DNA from 2 places in the Haloactinospora alba genome. Region 2 is predicted to be linked to the other one. Evidence: riboswitches for the same ligand, from Rfam matches in the RefSeq annotation. Region 2 holds a riboswitch; the other holds the start of a gene.

Region 1 (6,525 bases), 1.4 Mb from region 2:
CGGTCTCAGCACTCGATGACGTTGACGGCCAGCCCCCCGCGGCTCGTCTCCTTGTACTTGTCCATCATGTCCGCGCCGGTGTTGCGCATGGTCCGGATGGCCTTGTCCAGCGACACGAAGTGGCTCCCGTCGCCGCGCATCGCGATGCGGGTGCCGCTGATCGCCTTCACCGACGCCAGCGCGTTGCGTTCGATGCACGGCACCTGCACCAGTCCGCCGATCGGGTCGCACGTCAGGCCGAGGTTGTGCTCCATGGCGATCTCCGCGGCGTTCTCCACCTGTTCCGAGGAGGCGCCCAACGCCTCGGCGAGCCCGCCCGCGGCCATCGACGACGCCGAACCGACCTCGCCCTGGCAGCCCACCTCGGCGCCCGAGATGGAGGCGTTCTGCTTGAACAGGATGCCGATCGCGCCGGCCGTGAGCAGGAAACGCACCACCCCCTCCTCACCGGCGTCGCGGGTGAAGTGCATGTAGTAGTGCAGCACGGCCGGGATGATGCCGGCGGCGCCGTTCGTCGGCGCGGTCACCACGCGCCCGCCCGCCGCGTTCTCCTCGTTGACCGCCAGCGCGTAGAGCGTGATCCAGTCGCTGCCCCGCATGGGGTCGTCCAGCTCGGGCGGGTCCGGTTTGATCAGCCCCTCGCTGTCGCACTGCCCGCCCAGCTGCCGGTACAACCCGGGCGCGCGCCGGGGGACGTTGAGCCCGCCGGGAAGAGTCCCCTCGCTGTTCACCCCGTGCCGCACGCACTCGCGCATGGTCCGCCAGATCTCCAGCAGCTGGCCGCGGACCTCCGAGGCGCTGCGGCCGAACGCCTGCTCGTTGGCGAGCATGATGTCGCTGATCGACATGCCCGTGTCCCGGCACAGCGCCAGCAGCTCGGCGGCGGTACCGAACGGGTGGGGCAGCGGGGTGTCGTCCTCCTTGATCCGGTCGGAGCCGGTGGCCTGCTCGTTCACCACGAAACCGCCGCCCACCGAGTAGTAGGCCGCGGCGAGGAGCTCCTCCCCGTCGGCGTCGTGGGCGAGGAACCGCATCCCGTTGGGGTGGCCGGGCAGCTGCTCCTTGCGCCGGAACTCGATGTCCTCGGCCGGGTCGAAGGCCACCTCGCGCCCGCCGCCCAGCCGCAGCCGGCCGGTGTCGCGCACCGCCGCCAGCAGGTCGGGGACGGCGTCCACGTCGACACCCTCCGGGGTCTCGCCGAGCAGGCCGAGGATGATCGCGGTGTCGCTCCCGTGCCCCTTCCCGGTCAGCGCGAGCGAGCCGTACAGCTGCGCCCGGACACGGGCGGTGCGCTGCTGCAGCCCCTCCTGCGCCAGCCGGGACACGAACGTGCGGGCGGCACGCATCGGACCGACCGTGTGCGAGCTCGACGGGCCGATTCCGATGGAGAAAAGATCGAAGACGCTGATGGCCAATGTCCTGCCCTCCTCGTTGAGCACAGGGAAGTGGATTGTCCTCCAGACAGGTGTAGCCGGATCACGCGCCGCCGGTTTCCCAACAACGCACGACCCGGCTACCTCTGTCGGGTAGGGGAGTGTGGCCCCTACTGGTTCCGGTAGAGCGGATGCTTCGTCGCGAGCGCGTCAACCCGACGCCGCAGCGACTCCGCCTCGTACTCCGGGGTGAGTGCCTGGGCGATGATGTCGGACACCTCGGTGAAGTCCGCGTCGTCGAAGCCCCGGGTGGCCAGCGCCGACGTGCCGATGCGCAGGCCGGAGGTGACCATCGGCGGGCGCGGGTCGTTGGGCACCGCGTTGCGGTTCACCGTGATGCCGATCTCGTGCAGCCGGTCCTCGGCCTCCTGGCCGTTGAGTTGTGAGTTCACCAGGTCCACCAGCACCAGGTGGACGTCGGTGCCGCCGCTGAGCACGTTCACCCCGGCCGCGGCGGTGTCCTCCCGGGTGAGCCGCTCGGCGAGGATCTTCGCGCCGGAGACGGTGCGCCGCTGCCGGTCGGCGAACTCCTCGCCGGCGGCGACCTTCAGCGCGACTGCCTTGCCCGCGATGACGTGCTCCAGCGGGCCGCCCTGCATGCCGGGGAACACCGCCGAGTTGATCTTCTTGGCGTACTCCTCCTTGGCGAGGATGAGCCCGCTGCGGGGGCCGCCGAGGGTCTTGTGCGTGGTGGTGGTGACCACGTCGGCGTACGGCACCGGGTTGGGGTGCACGCCGCCCGCGACCAGACCGGCGAAGTGCGCCATGTCCACCAGGAGCAGCGCGCCCACCCGGTCGGCGATCTCGCGGAACCGCGCGAAGTCGAGCTGGCGCGGGTAGGCGGACCAGCCGGCCACGATCATCTTGGGCTGGTGCTCGGTGGCGAGCTTCTCCACCTCGTCGTAGTCGATCAGCCCGTCCTCGTCCCGGACGTGGTAGGCCACGGGGTTGAGGATCTTACCGGAGTAGTTGATCTTCATCCCGTGGGTGAGGTGCCCGCCGTGCGCCAGGTCCAGCCCGAGGATGGTGTCGCCCGGCTTGAGCAGCGCGAAGTACACGGCCGTGTTGGCCTGGGCGCCCGAGTGCGGCTGGACGTTGGCGTACTCGGCGCCGAACAGTTCCTTCGCCCGGTCGATGGCGAGCTGCTCGACGACGTCGACGTGCTCGCAGCCGCCGTAGTAGCGGCGTCCCGGGTAGCCCTCGGCGTACTTGTTGGTCAGTACGGTCCCCTGGGCTTCCAGGACCGCCTGCGGCGCGAAGTTCTCGGAGGCGATCATCTCCAGGGTTTGGCGCTGCCGACCCAACTCGTCGTCGACGGCGGCGGCGACGTCGGGATCGAGCTGTTCCAGCGACTGATCGAGAAGGTTCTTCTCGGAGGACATCTGATTAACCTTCACCTTCGGTCAGTTGGGTGTACTGCTCCGGAGTGAGCAGGTTGGACGGTTCGTCGGTGAGTTCCACCTTGAACAGCCAGCCTTGGCCATAGGGGTCCGTTCCGATGAGCTCCGGCTCGTCCACAGCGGTGCGGTTCACGTCGACGACCTCACCGTTGACGGGGGAGTAGAGGTCGCTGACCGATTTGGTCGACTCGACCTCGCCGCAGGTGTCGCCCGCCGCGACGGTCGTGTCCACCTCGGGCGGTTCCACGTAGACGATGTCGCCCAGCGCCTCGGCGGCGTAGGCCGTGATGCCGATGGTGGCGACACCGTCGTTGATGGCGACCCATTCGTGCTCGTTCGTGTAGTTCAGCTCAGCGGGAACGCTCAATTCGACTCTCCAGGAGGTTTTCCATTGTCCGGAACGGCCTGGCCGGGGTGCGGACGCCTCGTGCTTCCACTACCACGCGGCCCTGTACCAGGCGCGGGCGCCGCGCTCGACCCGCCCGGTGAGATTCTGCCGGGCGGGCGGCGCTGCCCGCAGCCGTGGCTCGCGCCATGGCCCACGCGGGGCCGGGATCTCAGCGATCCCGCTTGTAGAAGGGCAGGTCGACGACGTCGACCTCCTCCGGGCGCCCCCGCACGTCCACGGCGAACGTGCCTGCCGCGGCCGACAGGCCACCGTCGACGTAGGCCATGGCGATAGGACTTCCCAGCGTAGGCGACGGTGCTCCGCTGGTGACGTTGCCCACCACCTGGCCGTCGCACAGCACGTTCTGGTCTTTGCGCGGCACTCGGCGGCCCCGGCCGACGAGCCCCACCAGGCGGCGCGGACGCTGGCTCTCCGACGCCTCGGCGAGGGCGGCGCGGCCGACGAAGTCACCGGGCTTGTCGAACTTCACCACCCGGCCCTGGCCGGCGGAGAAGGGCGTGATGTCGGCGCTGAGCTCGTTGCCGTACAGCGGCATCCCCGCCTCCAGACGCAGCGTGTCCCGCGCCGACAGGCCGGCGGGGACCAGCCCGTACTGTTCGCCCTCGGAAAGCAGCGCCCGCCACACCTCGGGCGCGGCCGACGCGGGCTTGAGGAAGATCTCGAATCCGTCCTCGCCGGTGTAGCCGGTGCGGGCGAGCAGCACCTCGTGCCCGGCGACGGTGTGCCGGTAGCCGGCGTAGTAGCGGATCTGGTCCAGGTCGGCGTCGGTGAGCGGCGCCAGGATGCGGGCGGCCTCGGGACCCTGCAGGGCCAGCAGGGCGTAGTCCTCGGTCTGGTCGTCCACCCGGGCGTCGAAACCGGTGGAGCGTTGCGTGAGGGCGGCCAGCACGGTGTCCGCGTTGGCGGCGTTGGCGACCACCAGGTAGTCGTCGTCGGCCAGCCGGTACACGATGAGGTCGTCCAGCACCCCGCCGTCCTCGGCGGTGATCATCGTGTAGCGCGCGCGTCCGATCTTGACGGCCGACAGGTGGCCCACCATGGCGTAGTCGAGGAGGTCGGCCGCCTGCGGGCCGGTGATGCGGATCTCTCCCATGTGAGAGAGGTCGAAAAGGGCCGCTTTCTCCCGCACCGCCGTGTGCTCGGCTTTCTCGCTGCTGTACCGCAACGGCATCAGCCAGCCGGCGAAGTCGACCAGTGTCGCACCGAGGTGTTCGTGCGTCTCGCGCAGCGCGGTCTCGCGCGGTTGCGCGTCCGTGCCGCTGTCAGGCGCTGTCATTGTTCTCCCGCGAGGATGGGCGTCGTGTCAGTGCAGGCGTTGCCATCCTCCCCCTCTGTCATCGGTGCCTGAGAGCTTCGCCGCGCCGAGCGGCTTGCACCTTCGGCGAGGGGCCACCCGCGGCCCCTGCTTTCCAGAGTGGTCTCACCCGTACGGTCCGTCGCGCCTGAGAGGTTCTGCGGGGAGGAATTGCTCCTTCGGCGGTCCGCGCTGGCTGCGAGGACACTCTCCCGTGCGGGGTCGTTGACTGGCTTTCAGCCTAGCAGTGCCGTTTCCCTGAGCCCAGAGCGCGGGTGCGGGTCGGCGTTCTGACCAGTGCCTCTCCCGCCGCGCGGGTGGATGTGGAGCGGTGTGCGGGAACTCCGGCGCTCGGCTCGTCACGGCCCGGCCGGCGGGGTGGAGCCCTGGGGGCAGCCCACACCACCCCCAGGGCGAATTCGGCAGCATGCCAACGCGAACACGAGTTCGTAACCGAACTGCCGACACCGGTCATTCTGCCGGACGCCGTCCCGGCGCGCTGGAGAATCCGAAAAAACTCCTCTGACCAGGGGGTTCGTGCTGTCGGTATGGGCGGTGGGATGAGGAGGAGGCGCGGGGAACCGGCCGGTACGGTCCGTGCCGCCGCGCCACCGAACCCGGAACCGGCTCCGCGCTCGGCCGCCGGCCCCCGGGCCAGTGCCACGTTCGGCGTCTCACTCTGGCAAGGCCCTGGCGCGGAGCCGTGCGGGAGGTACTCGCCGTCCCCGGGGAGGCCGCGGCCGGGTGCGGGACGGAAGCGGGCGCCCCCGGGGACGGTGTCGGCGCGTCACGCCTTGCGGCGCTGGCGCACTGCCTCGGCGAGGCCGTTCAGTACCTCCTCGGTCGTCTCCCAGCTCATGCACGAGTCGGTGATGGACTGGCCGTAGGCGAGCTGGTCGGGGGAGGTGAGCTTCTGGGCGCCCTCCTGCAGGAAGCTCTCCAGCATGACGCCGGTGATGCCGTGCTGCCCCGCGGCGACCTGGCGCGCGATGTCCTCGGCCACGCCCGGCTGGCGCGTGTGGTCCTTGCCGCTGTTGGCGTGGCTCGCGTCGATCATCAGCCGCCGCGGCAGTCCGGCGCGTTCCACCGTGTCCAGCGCGGCGTTCACGCTGTCGGCGTCGTAGTTCGGTCCGCCGCGTCCGCCGCGCAGGATCACGTGGCAGTCCGGGTTGCCGGAGGTGTTCACCACCGACCCGGCACCGGCCGGGTCGACGCCGAAGAAGGTGTGCGGGGCGTCCGCGGCGCCGCAGGCGTCCACGGCGGCCTGGACGTCGCCGTCCGTGCCGTTCTTGAACCCGACGGGCATGCTCAGTCCGCTGCTGAGCTGGCGGTGCACCTGGCTCTCGGTGGTGCGCGCGCCGATGGCGCCCCAGGCGACCGCGTCCGCGATGTACTGCGGGGTGATCGGGTCGAGGAACTCCGTCCCGGCCGGGACACCCAGCGAGCTGATGTCCAGCAGGAGCTTGCGCGCCGTGCGCAGCCCCCGGTGCACGTCGTAGCTCTCGTCCAGACCCGGGTCGTTGATGAGCCCCTTCCACCCCAGGGTGGTGCGCGGCTTCTCGAAGTACACCCGCATCACCACGCGCAGTTCCTCCTGCACGGCGGGCGCGAGGCCGGAGAGGCGCTGCGCGTACTCCAGCGCGGCGGCGGTGTCGTGTACCGAGCACGGGCCCGTGATGACGAGCAGCCGGTCGTCGGTCCCGTCCAGGATGTTCTTCACGTCGCCGCGGGCGTCGGCGACGAGCGAGGCTCGCTCCGGTCCCATCGGCAGCTCGGCGAGGAGGTCGCGCGGCGCGATGAGCGGTTGGTAACTGGCGACCCGCGTGTCGTTGGTGTTCGGCATGGTGTAGCTCTCCCTCTCCCGGTTTCCCCACTACGCACACTAGTGCGTCCAGTCGTGTGCGGGATGCAACGTCACTGAGCTGCGGAAATACAGAAAATCCGCGACTGGCCAGAGTCGCACACGGCATCGTGTGCGTACTATTCCGC
Region 2 (14,319 bases):
CCCGCGGAATAGAGAACTACGCCTATGAGCTGCTCCGCTGCGTCGACACGAGCGGTGTGCGCGAGTCGGGGATGAAAGTGGTCATCGACTGCGCCGGAGGGACTGGGGCGCTGGTGCTCCCGTCACTGTTGGGGCGTCTCGGGGTCGACGTGTTGACCCTCAACAACCGGCTGGACGAGGACTCTCCCACTGACACCCTCGCCAAGCAGATGCGTGACCTGCAACACCTCGGGGATCTCGTTTCCTCCTCCGGAGCGGACTTCGGCGTCCGTTTCGAGCCGGTGGCGGAGCGCATGTCCATCGTGGACGAGAACGGGGAACTCATCGACAACGAGCGTGCCCTGTTGGTGGTGCTGGACCTTGTCGCCGCGGAACGGGGGGAGGGCCGGGTGGCGCTCCCCGTGACATCCACCCGGGTAGCGGAACAGGTGGCTGGCCAGTACGGAGTCCGTGTGCAGTGGACCCCCACCGCCATCGACGAACTCACCAAGGCAGCCCGTGCCGATGACATCATCTTCGCCGCGGACGGGAGGGGCGGTTTCATGCTGCCGGAGTTCTCCCGAACCAGTGACGGGATAGCGGCGTTCGTGCGCCTGTTGGGACTGGTGTCCCGTACCCGGCTGTCGCTGAGCCAGATCGACCGGCGTATCCCCCGGTCCAACCTGCTGCGCCGTTCCGTCCCTACTCCGTGGGCCGCCAAAGGCGCTGTCATGCGCGCTGTCGTCGAGGCCGCGGATGATCGTGAGATCGACACCACGGACGGGGTGCGGATCATCGAGCCCGACGGGAGTTGGGCTCTGGTGCTACCCGACACCTCCGAGGCGGTCACGCACGTGTGGGCGGAGGGAACCGACACTGACACCGCACAGCGCATGTTGGACGAGTGGGGAGCGGTCGTGGAGCAGGCCGAGGAGTGACGCACCCCCTCCGCGGTCGAGCTGACCCGGTCGACACGCGCTACGTTCCGGGAGCTCTCGTGTTGGCCGGATGCCTCGGCTCCCCGTGTCCTCCTGGCCAGCGCCACACGTGGGAACACGGGAGGCGAACGGTCGCGGAGGATCCGCCCCGGTACGCGGGAACCGACGGCGACGAGCCGCTGGGGAGCGTTGGGGAGGACAGCCCGATCGCTGCGTTGGTGTCCCCGATGGGAACAGTGTGGTCGGTTGGGAGACTCCGCCGGGAAAGGCGGGGCGCCGTCGGTGGGACACACGCGGTCTTGCCCTCGGCGTCCCACGGGACCGATGCGTCCGGAGGGTGCCCGGTGCGGTGCTCCTGTCGGGTGGCGGATCCCCCGGCCGTGGCCGCACCCTCGTGCGGAACGTTCGTGCCAGCGGGTGGGGAAGGGGCACCGAGGGCTTCCTACGGTGCCGTTCGGCGGGAACAGGTGGGGCGCGGGACCGGTTCCCGGAGGCGCGGAACACGGGAACGCAGGAGAGCGTTTTTCTCACAGCCCCGATTTCTCGGGAACTTCCGATCAGGAACGGCCGTGTCCCGAATACACTCGTACACGTGTCGAGACGGGCATTCCCCTCCGTGCAACCGCTCGGTAACCCCGTATGCCAAGGCTTGCGGTGTCTGGCATGCGGGAATGCCCGTGGTGGGCCCGGCAGGAGGGCGGCTCATCCCCGTTCCCCCGACGAAGCCGCCGCGCCTTTCCCGAGAGGAGGGAGGGGAGGTTCCTCTGTTGTATCGGCACTGCGCCTCCCGCGCCCAACATAGGATGAGGACTATGAAGTGAATCGGGAACTACAGGAATCTCCTGGGTCGTTCTTCGTCACGGGCACACCGCCCGAACACCACGTGCCATGATTATCAGCCGAATCAACCACCGCCCCGTGCGGTAGGAGGCCGAGCCGACCTATGTCGAGCGTTTACTGCACGCAGTGCGGTCACGCCGTTGCGGATGGTGCCCGTTTCTGCTCCAACTGTGGTACCCCTCTCCGCAGTGACGCGCAGCAAGCCCCCCAATCGGGGGAGCGCCGTGAGTCCGTTGGTGAGACGACGTCCACCATATCCATCTCGGGGATCCAGGCTCTGGAGGCCGAGACCGAGTCCGGTGACGACGTCGCCCCTGATTCCACCAACGTTGACGCCCTTCCCTCCGGGACAGCGCTGCTGGTGGTCAAGCGCGGCCCTAACGCCGGCAGCCGTTTCCTGCTGGACAGCGACGTCACGACCGTGGGGCGTCATCCCAACAGCGACATCTTCCTCGACGATGTGACCGTGTCCCGGCGTCATGTCGAGTTCTTCCGGCGCGGCGATGGGTTCGGCGTACGCGATGTCGGTAGCTTGAACGGCACCTATGTCAACCGGGAGCGTATAGACGAAGTGGAACTTGGTGGCGGGGACGAGGTCCAGATCGGCAAGTTCCGATTGGTTCTGCTGACCAAACCACGGCGCTGAGCCTCCCGCCGGCAGGAGGGTACACCCAGGGGACAGGGAGGTTTGCGTACTCCACTGCAGGAGAACCTTGTACCGGAGGGCGCCGTCGGCGGTAGAAGCGGCAGGTGTGGCTCACACGACACCCGAATCCGTCTCTGTGGCCTTTGGCTTCGGCGGTGTACCGTGAAGACAGACGGAATGGACCCTGGCGAGTGCCCATCCGGGACGACGAGTCGTGGGACGGAGCCGAAGTGAAGTACATGGAGGTTGTCGGCGTCCGGGTCGAGATGCCCTCAAACCAACCGATCGTGTTACTCAAAGAGTTCGATGGTGAACGTTATCTTCCGATCTGGATCGGGGCGGTCGAAGCCACTGCGATCGCTTTGGCTCAACAAGGGGTCGTTCCGGCACGGCCGCTCACTCATGATCTTTTCCGGGACGTTCTCGAGGGTCTGGACGCGCATCTGGAAACCGTGAACATCACGTCGCTCAGCGACGGTATCTTCTACGCTGATCTGGTTTTCTCCAACGGGATCGAGATCAGCGCGCGACCGTCGGACTCCATCGCTCTCGCGTTGCGTACCGGCGCGGCGATCTACGCGCACAGCGATGTTGTCGACGAGGCCGGCGTTCCAATACCTGACGAGCAAGAGGACGAAGTGGAAAAGTTCCGCGAGTTCCTGGACACGATCAGTCCCGAGGATTTCGGTCGGACAACCTGAGAGACACGGGTCAGGCCAGCGCGGGAGCTGTCCTTCCCTCCGTCGGGCGAGGGGCGGTGTGGGGGCCGCCCCGGAGACGTTCGGGACCGTGCGCGGCCGGAAACCCCCGGTGGTGAAAGCTGGAGGGTGAACTGCCGTACGAGGGGTGGGGCGTGTGGCGGGACTCTGCCGCTCCTCGCTCTCTTCGGCCGTCGGACGGAAGGCACCGCGGTTCTGCGTGCGCGTGTGGCTACGGATGGCTACTGCATGTTAGGAGGAGAGCGTTTCGCAACGCGCCGGAGCGTGCCGTTGACGCTTTCCACACCGTCGACTTACTTTCGTTCTCGATGAGAACCCGCGGTGCACTCGTCGAAAGTCTCCTTGCCGGGCTGCCGTGGGCGAAGAAGCCGGAGGTTCGGCGTGGCGGTTGCGAACAGTGAACAGCAGGCCTCCGGGAGCGAGCGGTTCGCCGTGCAGAGAGCCGGGGAGCAGGGCCTACTGTGTAACGAGGACGTGGTGGCGCTGCCTATGAACATCGGCTATCGCGGTCCCACAGCGTGCGCGGCTGCCGGTATCACCTACCGCCAGCTTGACTACTGGGCACGGACCCGTCTCGTCGAGCCGAGCGTGTGGCCCGAGGACACATGCGGGGCTGCCCTGTACAGCTTCCGGGATGTGCTGATTCTCAAAGTGGTGAAACGGCTGCTCGACACGGGGATCTCGTTGCAGCAGATCCGTACCGCGGTCGAGCACCTCCGTCACCGTGGCACCTCCGACCTCGCCGAGATCACCTTGATGAGTGACGGCGTCAGCGTATACGAGTGCACCTCTCCGGGGGACGTGGCCGACCTCATGCGGGAGGGGAAAGCCGTCTTCGGTATCGCCCTCGGGCACGTGTGGCGGGAGCTGGAGAGCTCGCTGCGCGAGTTTCCCGGCGAGCGCCTCGCGGGGACGAGGCCGCCGGAGCCTCCCCACGACGACGAGCTGACGCGGCGGAGACGGCATCGCAAGACCGGTTGAGCGGGGTCCCGTATCCGGGGGGCGGTGTGGGTGTCCTGTTAAGGTCACCTGCACGTACTCTCGGGCTGGTTCCGGGAGGACGCAGCCAGGATCAGGGAAGCGGCGCTCCCGATGGCTGACAGACTGCCCGGAAACTCCGGTGGCGGGTAGGTGTTAGTACCATGGCGAGTGACGTACAGGGACAACTTCAGCAATGACCCGAGCCGTCGATACCACGTGGGAGAGACCCTCAGCGGGCGCCGACGGGGCAATACTCCCCAGTAACCTCTCAGGCAAAAGGACCGCGTGGAGGAGGCAACTCTGAAGCGGTAGGCGGTAAGCGCCTGCGCCACGTCCGAGAGGTCGTGGGCGACAGAGGGGGAGACCAGACAGGAGCAGCCGACAGTCGGCCTATGCGACCAGGAGGTCTCCATGCCGGAGCAGCCCACCTACGAAAACCCCTCCGACCGCGTTCCGGCGCGACAGTTCGCGGACCGGCACATAGGTCCGGATCCGGCGGACCTCGCCGAGATGCTCAAGGTTGTGGGATACGAATCGACAACAGCTCTCATGACCGCTGCTGTCCCCCACAATATCCTGAACGAGAACAAGGGGCCCGCGCCGTTGCGTCTCCCCGACGCGGCGAGCGAGAGCACCGCTCTGGCCGAGCTCCGCGATCTCGCGGAACGCAACCAGGCCCTGACCACGATGATCGGGCAGGGCTACTACAACACGGTCACCCCGCCCGTGATCAAACGCAACATCCTGGAGAACCCGGCCTGGTACACGGCCTACACCCCTTACCAGCCGGAGATCTCCCAGGGGCGGCTCGAAGCTCTGCTGAACTTCCAGACCATGGTCTGTGACCTGACGGGCCTTGCCGTCTCCGGCGCGTCTCTGCTGGACGAGGCGACCGCCGCCGCGGAGGCGATGACCCTGGCCCGGCGCGCGAGCAAGAAGAAGAGCGCGGCCTCGGCTTTCATCGTGGACTCCGACGTCTTCCCGCAGACGCTGTCCGTACTGCGTACGAGAGCTGAGCCGCTGGGAATCGACATCGTCGTCGCGGATCTCTCGAACGGTCTTCCCGAGGTCGACGCCTTCGGAGTCCTGACACAGTACCCGGCGGCCAGTGGGGCGGTACGCGACCCGCGCCCCGTTATCGAAGCAGCTCATGAGCAGGGGGCGATGGCGGTCGTCGCCGCTGACATCCTCGCGCTGACCATGCTGCGCAGCCCGGGTGAGCTGGGAGCCGACATCGCGGTCGGTTCCACCCAACGCTTCGGCGTTCCGATGGGCTTCGGAGGCCCGCACGCGGGTTACATGGCTGTGCGCGAGGGACTGCAACGCCAGCTTCCGGGGCGCCTCGTGGGCGTCTCCGTGGACAACGCGGGGAAACCCGCCTACCGCCTGGCTCTGCAGACCCGCGAACAGCACATCCGCCGGGAGAAGGCCACGAGCAACATCTGCACAGCCCAGGTGCTGCTCGCGGTCATGGCCGGCATGTACGCGGTGTACCACGGCCCGGACGGGCTGCGTGCCATCGCGGAGGAAGTGCACGCACAGACGGCCCAGATCTCGGCGAAGCTGCGTGCTCGCGGCTTCACGGTGCTCCACCGGGAGTTCTTCGACACCCTGCGAGTGCAGGTGCGCGGGGACGCCCAGGCGGTCGTGGAGGCCGCGCGGGAGCGGGGCATAAACCTGCTGCGCGTGGACGACAGCACTGTCGGTATCACATGTGACGAGGTCACCACCCAGAAGCACGTGGACGGGGTCCTGTCCGCGTTCGGGGGCAGGGAGGACACCGAGGGTTCGGAGAGCGGACGTGACGCACTGCCGTCGGCGCTCCGCCGCGGCGTGGACTACCTCGACCACCCGGTCTTCAACACCCACCGCAGCGAGACGTCACTGCTGCGTTACATGCGTCAGCTCTCCGACAAGGACCTGGCGTTGGACCGCACCATGATTCCGCTGGGATCGTGCACGATGAAGCTCAACGCCACGGCCGAGATGGAGTCGATAACGTGGCCGCAGTTCGCTGACCTCCACCCGTTCGCGCCGTTGGAACAGGCGTCGGGGATGGTATCGCTCGTGCGTGACCTGGAGAAGTGGCTGGCGGAGGTCACCGGTTATGACGCGGTGTCGTTGCAGCCCAACGCCGGGTCCCAGGGAGAGCTCTCCGGGCTGCTGGCGATCCGCGGCTACCACCGTGGCCGCGGGCAGGAACAGCGGGACGTGTGCCTCATCCCGAGCTCGGCACACGGTACGAACGCGGCCAGCGCGATCATGGCGGGGATGCGGGTCAGTGTCGTGTCCTGCGACGAGAACGGGAACATCGACCTGGCGGACCTGCGCGCCAAGCTGGACAAGCACAGTGACGACCTGGCCGCGATCATGGTGACCTACCCCTCCACCCACGGCGTGTACGAGGACACGATCACCGATGTGTGCCGTCTGGTGCATGAGGCCGGGGGCCAGGTGTACGTGGACGGTGCCAACCTCAACGCGCTGCTCGGTTGGGCGAAGCCCGGGGAGTTCGGTGCCGACGTCAGCCACCTGAACCTGCACAAGACCTTCTGCATCCCGCACGGCGGCGGTGGTCCCGGAGTGGGGCCGGTCGGGGTCCGGGCGCACCTGGCCGGCTACCTTCCCAACCACCCGGGGCAGCCGGAAGCCGGACCCTACACGGGGGTCGGTCCGGTCTCCTCCGCTCCCTTCGGCTCGGCGGGGATCCTGCCGATCTCTTGGGCGTACATGCGAATGATGGGGGCGGAAGGACTGCGTTCCGCGACGGAGACGGCGGTGCTCTCCGCCAACTACGTCGCGAAGCGGCTGGAGCCCTACTACCCGGTCCTGTACACCGGTTCGGGTGGGCTGGTGGCTCACGAGTGCATCATCGACATCCGCGACCTGGCGAAGAGGACCGGCATAACCAACGAGGACGTCGCGAAGCGGCTGATCGACTTCGGGATCCACGCCCCGACGATGTCCTTCCCCGTGGCCGGGACGCTCATGGTGGAACCCACCGAGAGCGAGGACCTGGCTGAGCTGGACCGGTTCATCGACGCGATGGTCGCCATCCGCGCCGAGATCGACCGCGTCGCTGACGGGAGCTACGACGCTGAGGACAACCCGCTCAAGAACGCTCCGCACACGGCCGAGGCCCTAACCGCTGACGACTGGAAACACGACTACCCCCGTAGCGAGGGGGGGTATCCGGTAGCGAGTTTGCGGTTCAACAAGTACTGGTCTCCCGTGGGAAGGATCGACCAGGCCTACGGGGACCGCAACCTGGTCTGCGCTTGCCCCCCGCCGGAGGCCTTCGAGGGATAGGTCCCTCCCGTAGGAGTGTTCGGGTGGTGTCAGCGACCCGCCGGGTCGCTGACACCACCCGGTTCCGTGCAGGCCGGTGCGGTCCGGGCCTGCCCCCTGCGGGATGCCGGAAGACGTTCCGGTCCGTGGCCGTGACGTGGTACCTGCGGCATACTGCCACCGAGGTGAATCTACACCGTAAAGGTGGAGCTTTTCTTCAACCAATTACGAAACCATCCCGCGCACGGCCACTAACCTTCCGTCCCACAGACGTTACTCTTCCACCACCAACGGCACTGCTGCATTACCAGCCAAAGTGGAGAGTGACTCTATGACCGCGGCCTCCGGGAACCCTGACCCCAGCACGGCGAACGAGGCGGAACTCGCGAACCTGTGCGAGCAGGCTCGCGACCTTGCGGAGAACGGCCACCTGAAACGCGCTGCGTACGTGTACGAGCAGGTTCTCGACCAGGGGAGCCCCACGTACCGCCCTCGGGCAGCTCTCGGCCTCGCCGTGGTGCGACACGACCTGGGTGACGTGCGTGCCGCCCGTGGAGCGGACCGGATGGCCATCGAAACGGGGGACCCCGAGTTCGCCGCTCGCGCCGCCTACCACCTGGCCCTCTCCCACGAGGCCGACGGAGCCGGGGAGGAAGCCAGCGAGGCATGGCAGGAACTCCTCGCACTGGGCAATGACCGCTATGTTCCGGCTGCCCACCACGGGCTCGCCCGCATCTCCGAGGAACGCGGCGACCCTGCGGAGGCGCGGGAGTACTGGAGCAGGGCGCTGGCGGAACCCCCCACACGGCTCGTGGCGGAGGCCGCCCACGACTACGCCGGGCGTCTGCTCGACCGGGGAGAGGTGGACGGGGCGGAAGCAGCGATCCGCACGGGGTTGGAAGCGGGCGAGCACCCGGGGCTGCGGCTGTTGCTGGGGGCCGTGTACATGGAGCGCGCCATCGGGGAGTTCGGTGCCGTAACGGCCGAGACCGAACCGGGGCCGGAGGGAGGCACCACAGCGCCCCCCGAGACGACCGGTGCGGCCGTGGAGCTGCTGGCCCGCCTGCTCGAGGTGCGCGGAGACCCGGAGGAGTCCCAGCGTGTGTGGGAGTACGGCATGGCACACGGCGACTCCGCCACCGCGGAGGAGGTGCGCTCCCGGCTGCGACGTGGTTTCCTCGCGCTCGACGCCTCCCCACCCGAGGAGGCACAGGCCGAGGAGACACACGAGGTGACCGCGTGGTGGGACCCCTATGTGGAGGCCGCCGCGAGCGAGGGCACTTCCGCCATGCTCGCCGGAGAGCTGTTTCTCGCGCTCGACCAGATGTACACGCGAATCGCGGGGCCAGTCGCCGCGGGGGAGGAGCGGGCCGCCGAACTGCGCCAGGTTGCGGAGGAGGCCGTACGGGTGCCGAGCTCCTACGTGTGGGGGAGGGCGCTGCACGACGACTTCCGGGAGCGCCTACGTCGTGCGGTGGCGGGTGGTACCGACGTGCTTCCGCCCGGATGGCCGGACGCGACCTAGGTGTGCTGCGGGACCGTTCCGGTGGGATCTCACTCGAGGCCCGGTGGCACGGGCTAACGTCGGGGCACATGGACATAGATACGCCCCACGGTCCCGCCCGGTTCGATATCGCCGCGCCGTCCACCCGGCCGCGTGGTTTGCTGGTCCTCACGCACGGAGCGGGAGGGGGAGTGGACGCCCCCGACCTGTTGGCGCTGTGCGAGGCCGCCCGTGCGGCCGGACTGGTGGTGGCGCGGGTGACCCAGCCCTACCGCGTCGCCGGCCGGAAGGCGCCCGGAAAAAGCAGCGCCCAGGACGAGGCCTGGTGCGCGGTCGTGCGTCACGTCCGCGCCCGTACGGAACCCGGCCAGTTACCTCTGGTCGTGTGCGGACGGAGCAACGGCGCACGGGTGGCCTGCCGTACAGCCCGCTCTCTCGGAGCGCAGGCGGTAGTGGCGCTCGCCTTCCCCTTGCGCCCTCCCCGGCGTCCGGAGCACTCACGCGTAGCCGAACTCCGCTCCACGGGAGTCCCCACGCTGGTGGTGAACGGTGACCGTGACCCGTTCGGGGTACCGGACCCCAGCGACGCGACAACGTTGGACGTGCGCCCGGGAGAGCGCCACGAGCTGGCCAAGGCCCCGGACGACATCGCCCAGGGCGCGGTCACGTGGATGCTTCGTTACACGGAGTGAGCGGACAGGTCCGCGTCGGACCGGGTGGAGGCGGACCTGTCCGTGGGGCGGTGCGGCGCGACCGTGTTGCCGTCGGGCAACAGTTCCCCCGTGTCGTCGAACAGCACGACACCGTTGCACAGCAGGCTCCAGCCCTGTTCCGCATGGCTGGCTACGACCCGGGCCGCCTCTCGCTCGGGACTGTTGACATCCGGGCACTGCGGGGAGTGTGGGCACGACATTGTGCCTCCGGTTCAGCTAGAACGGGTACCTGTTGCCCGCACTCTAGTGGCATGAGACACACTTCGTGTGTCGTTGCCGGAAAAAGGACGCGGAACCGTCTGGCCGGTCACGCTCGTCCCCGCCCTCTCCGTTCCCGCCGGGGCCGTCGACAGGCGCTGCCGGTGCTGGCACGAACCGGCCCGCTGCGGTGCACCGCGGGGAGGCGACGCCCGGCTTCCGGAACCGTCCCGGGGCACCGGGGCGCTGTTACACGTTGCCGGAACGGTCCCCGTCCCCGCGCAGTATCTCCCGGGAGAGTTGGTCCGCCGCCCGGATCGGCTCCGGTATCCGGTACCGGGGGCTGAGGTCCAGGACCAGCCGGGTGGATCCTGCCAGGTCCGCATCGTGACCAACCGAGATGTAAACGGGGCGGACCCCGGTCCGGGTGCGTAGCGCACGCCCCACGACGTCCCCTTCCGCGACCAGGTCGCTCCACGATCCCCGCTCTTCCGCCAGCGGTTCCGCGGCACCGACCAGCAGGGATTTCGCGCAACCGATCGTGGGACGGCCAAGCGACCACCCCATGTGGCACGCCAGACCGAACCGGCGCGGATGAGCCCTGCCGGCACCGTCGCAGAGAACGACGTCGGGGGAGGTGCGCAGTTTCCCGATGGTCTCCATGAGCGGAGGAGCCTCCCGGAACGCGAACAGACCGGGAACGTACGGGAACCGCGGTTCGGCGACGGTCGTCGCGTGGTCGACGACCTCCAGCGTGCGCCTGGACAGCACCACGACCGCAGCGACCAGTCGCTGGTCGTCGGGGGAGTACGTCACATCCGTGCCGGCGACGAGGGAGACGCTGTCCGGGTCCACAGCGGTGACACGGACACGGTGCGCCAGGGACTCCTGGAGAGAGCGCGCCTCGTCCGGGTCGCTGGGGAACGGGCGTAGCCGGGCGTCCTGCTCACCGTGCGACGTTTCTTCTGGTTCTTCTGGCATCTCGGGTGGTCCCTCACTGTCCGCCACGGGTTCTGCGGGCCGCGGGGCGGGCCCGGCGGCCGGCTCCCGCAAGACCACCCCGGTGGAAGGCGCGGACGAACTCCCCGCCGAGGCTGACGCCGGCACCGAGCGCGAGACCGACAGCGACCGCACTGGCCAGGCTGACGAGTCCGACCACGGTCTGGTCCAGGGTCACCTCCAACAGTCCGCGGTAAAGGATACTGCCCGGCAGGAGCGGGGCGATGCCGGGGATGACGTAGGGAAGAACCGGGCGATGGGTGCTGCGGGCCAGCCAGTGTCCGGCTATTCCGACGGTGATGGCACCAGCCGCGGTCCCGATGATGATGGGAGCGTCCAGCAGCGTCCGTACGCCGGCGTACACCACCCAGATCACGATTCCCATACCGCCGATGGCAGGGAGCATGCGGGGCGGCACGGCGAGAGAGACGGCGAAGGTCACGGCGATCCCCGCCGCACCGGCAATCACCGCGGCGTCGATCGAGGTGCCGGCCATGGGAAGGTTGTCGAGGTCCATGGGGACGCCGATCTTCACCGCGGCGTAGGCGACGGCACCGACGCCGGAGACGATCGCGCCCAGCGTGAAGAACACTTCCAGTAACCGTGCGACCGAGGAGACGTAGGACCCGCTGATCCCGTCCTGCAGACTGGCGACAAGGGCGCGTCCCGGTAGCAGTGCCATGATGTTACCGGTGATCACAGCGCCGGCGTTCAGTCCCAGCCCCAGGGCCTCACTGGCCCACAGCAGTGCCACCCCGATGCACGAAGCGATGATCGTGGCTGCTGTCATCTGGTAGAACTCAGCGAGCCCGCGCTTGGCGAGGTAGGCGGAGGCGCGGTCACCCAGCACGGTTGCGACGAACGCGACCCCCGCGACGATGAAGCCACCACCGAACATCAGACTGGCGCTGGACGCGATCAGGCCGAAGCACATGACGATGAGCCAGTTGGGATAGGGCGGCCTGGCACGTTTGATGGCACGCAGGCGCGCTATCGCGTCCTCCAGCTCGAGCAGACCGAGCGCTGCCTCCTGTACGAGCTTGTGCAGCTCGTACACGCGGAAGTAATCGAGTGTGCGTCGCCGCACCACCCGTTCGCCGGTCACGGGAGCGTGCTCACCCCCCGGATGGGCGGAGAGCGTGATGGCGGTGAACGTGACGGACACCTCGGAACGTGGCAGTTCGTAGGCCACTGACAGGCTCAGCATGGCTTCGCTGACCGCTTCGGTGCTCTCGCCACTGGCCAGCAGTAGTTCTCCCACGCGGAGGATGAGGTCGATGACCCGCGGATCGGGAAGTTCCGCCACCTCGTCGTCGAGCGAGCTGCCGTGTAACTCGGGTTCGTGGGATGCGCGCCAATCCCGCAACCGAGTGAGCAGGTTGTCCTCGTTCTGCGGGTTCGGCCGGTGCGGATTCTGGGCCATGGTCGGTTTCCCCAACCTCCTCAAGACGGTCAGCCGGTGAGGATACGTCTTCGTGGCGGTAGAGCCCTGAGCGGACGCGGAGGGCGGGCACCGGGTTGGCCGTTGCCCGTGCGTTGTCTGTCGAGTACCTCACGGACAATCGTGGCAGCTCGGGATGGGAAGGCTGATGAGCACGCCGAGCGTGGTGGCACAGCCGGGTCAGACAGCCGCCCTCGACGGGTTCCGTATCCGGGCGGTCCCCCCGTCCCGCATGACACGGGTAGCCCTTTGGGTCCGTTACCAGTGAGGTTACGCCCCGTTCCCTCCGGGTGTGACGAGACCTGTCTCATAGGCGTGTACGACAGCGTGCACCCGGTCCCGCAGGCCGAGTTTGGTCAGGATGTTGCCCACGTGGGTTTTGACCGTCGTCTCGCTGACGACGAGGTGCTCAGCGATCTCCACGTTGGAGAGCCCGCGCGCGAGAAGTTCCAGTACCCCGCGTTCCCGCTCTGTCAGCTGGCCCAGTTGCCCCTTTGGGCCGCGCAGGGAGGGGAGCCTGTCGGCGAAGCGGTCCAGCAGCTGGCGGGTGACGGTGGGAGCGACGATCGCTGCCCCTTCGGAGACGGTGCGGATCGCGCTGGTGAGTTCGTTGGGGGGAACGTCCTTCAGCAGGAAGCCGCTCGCTCCGGCCCGGAGCGCTTCCACCACGTATTCGTCCAGGTCGAAGGTGGTGAGAACGAGGACCCGGACCTGTTGCTCGGCGGTGCGTGCCCAGGACACGATCTCCCGGGTGGCGTCGATGCCGTCCCTGCCCGGCATCCGGATGTCCATAAGCACCACGTCGGGCAGCAACCGCCGCGTGTCGGTCACGGCCTCGCGCCCGTCACTGGCCTCCCCGACCACGGTGATCTCGGGGTCGGGTTCCAGGATGAGACCGAAACCGGTGCGTACCAGCGGTTGGTCGTCGACAAGCAACACACGGATGGGCATGGGGCGGTCGTTTCCGATCGTGACTCTGGGAAGGGCGGCCCGAACGGGGCTGCTTCGCGGTAGCGGCCCGGGGAGTAGGGCCCGGGGCTCATGTTTCGGGAAGGGAGGGAGGAGTTCCTCCGAACGCCGGACAGATCTCCTGGTGGTCGCACCATCCGCATAGCTTGCTGGGTTTGGGCTCCCACGCGCCCGAGCGCGCCGTCCTCTCGATATCGGTCCAGATGTCGAGTATCTCGGACTCGGCGTTGCGGAGTTCCTCCTCCGTTGGCTCGTACCAACGGACCTTTCCGTCCCCGAGGTACATGAGCTGGAGCCGGGTGGGGACCTCGCCGAGTTCCCGCCACAGCATGACTGCGTAGAAGAAGATCTGGAATTTCGCCTTGTCCTCGAAACGGGGCTGAGGCGACTTTCCCGTCTTGTAATCAACGATACGAATGTGTCCGGTGGGGGCGACATCCATTCTGTCGATATACCCGCGCAGCCGTAGTCCCGATTCCAGGGTTACTTCGATCCTCTTCTCGCGCTCGCGTGGCTCGAGCTGCTCCGGTCGTTCCATACCGAAATAGCGCGTGAGCAGCTTACGGGACTCCGCCAGCCAGGTGGCCAGCTCCTGGTCGTCAGCCAGCAGCTCGGCGCTGCGTGGTTCGCTGGCGCGCAGCTCCTCCCAGGCCGGTTCCAGCATCGACAGGGCAACCTGCTGCGTGCGCTCCTCGGCCGGACGAGAGAACAACCGGTCCAGGACACTGTGGACGAGCGTGCCGCGCAGCGCGGCGAGGCTGGGACGTTCCGGCAACCGGTCGATGACACGGAAGCGGAACAGCAACGGGCACTGCACGAAGTCAGAGGCGCGGGAGGGGGACAGCGAGTGGATCACGGGGAGGTCATCGACTTGACTCATCGTGTTGTGGACGGTTCCGCCCCAGCCGTACTGGAGCTGCTGCGCCCTTCTCCTTCCTGGCGTGCGTCCTGTCGCGGCTTCCGTCGGGACGGCGGTCCGCCCCTGCGCCCGCGTTTCTCCAGATTAGGCCGGAGGCCACGCCTCCGGCGCGGTCTCCGACCACGTAGCCTGGCAGTGTGACGGAACACGGTAGACCCCACCCTGCACGTCCCAAGCGGCGCGGT

What was found. Region 2 has a riboswitch for glycine ahead of gcvP (aminomethyl-transferring glycine dehydrogenase). Riboswitches for the same ligand answer to the same signal wherever they lie in the genome.
Region 1: it holds a riboswitch for glycine, as region 2 does, so the genes downstream of both, gcvT (glycine cleavage system aminomethyltransferase GcvT) here and gcvP (aminomethyl-transferring glycine dehydrogenase) in region 2, are expected to answer to the same signal.

Annotation. Positions count from the first base shown of each region.
Region 1 covers NZ_VFQC01000001.1:475,738-482,262, forward strand. Annotated here, with positions in the region: gene FHX37_RS02200 (L-serine ammonia-lyase) at 6-1,415, opposite strand; gene glyA (serine hydroxymethyltransferase) at 1,544-2,815, opposite strand; gene gcvH (glycine cleavage system protein GcvH) at 2,820-3,200, opposite strand; gene gcvT (glycine cleavage system aminomethyltransferase GcvT) at 3,391-4,518, opposite strand; glycine riboswitch at 4,662-4,761, opposite strand; gene FHX37_RS02220 (3-deoxy-7-phosphoheptulonate synthase) at 5,324-6,379, opposite strand.
Region 2 covers NZ_VFQC01000001.1:1,859,172-1,873,490, reverse strand. Annotated here, with positions in the region: gene FHX37_RS08455 (mannose-1-phosphate guanyltransferase) at 1-917, shown strand, start outside; gene FHX37_RS08450 (FHA domain-containing protein) at 1,861-2,403, shown strand; gene FHX37_RS08445 (bifunctional nuclease family protein) at 2,634-3,104, shown strand; gene FHX37_RS08440 (MerR family transcriptional regulator) at 3,504-4,103, shown strand; glycine riboswitch at 4,311-4,397, shown strand; gene gcvP (aminomethyl-transferring glycine dehydrogenase) at 4,515-7,412, shown strand; gene FHX37_RS08430 (tetratricopeptide repeat protein) at 7,723-8,916, shown strand; gene FHX37_RS08425 (alpha/beta hydrolase family protein) at 8,985-9,587, shown strand; gene FHX37_RS08420 (DUF5999 family protein) at 9,575-9,808, opposite strand; gene FHX37_RS08415 (endonuclease V) at 10,056-10,787, opposite strand; gene FHX37_RS08410 (threonine/serine exporter family protein) at 10,801-12,228, opposite strand; gene FHX37_RS08405 (response regulator) at 12,517-13,197, opposite strand; gene FHX37_RS08400 (RecB family exonuclease) at 13,286-14,095, opposite strand; gene FHX37_RS08395 (site-2 protease family protein) at 14,272-14,319, shown strand, end outside.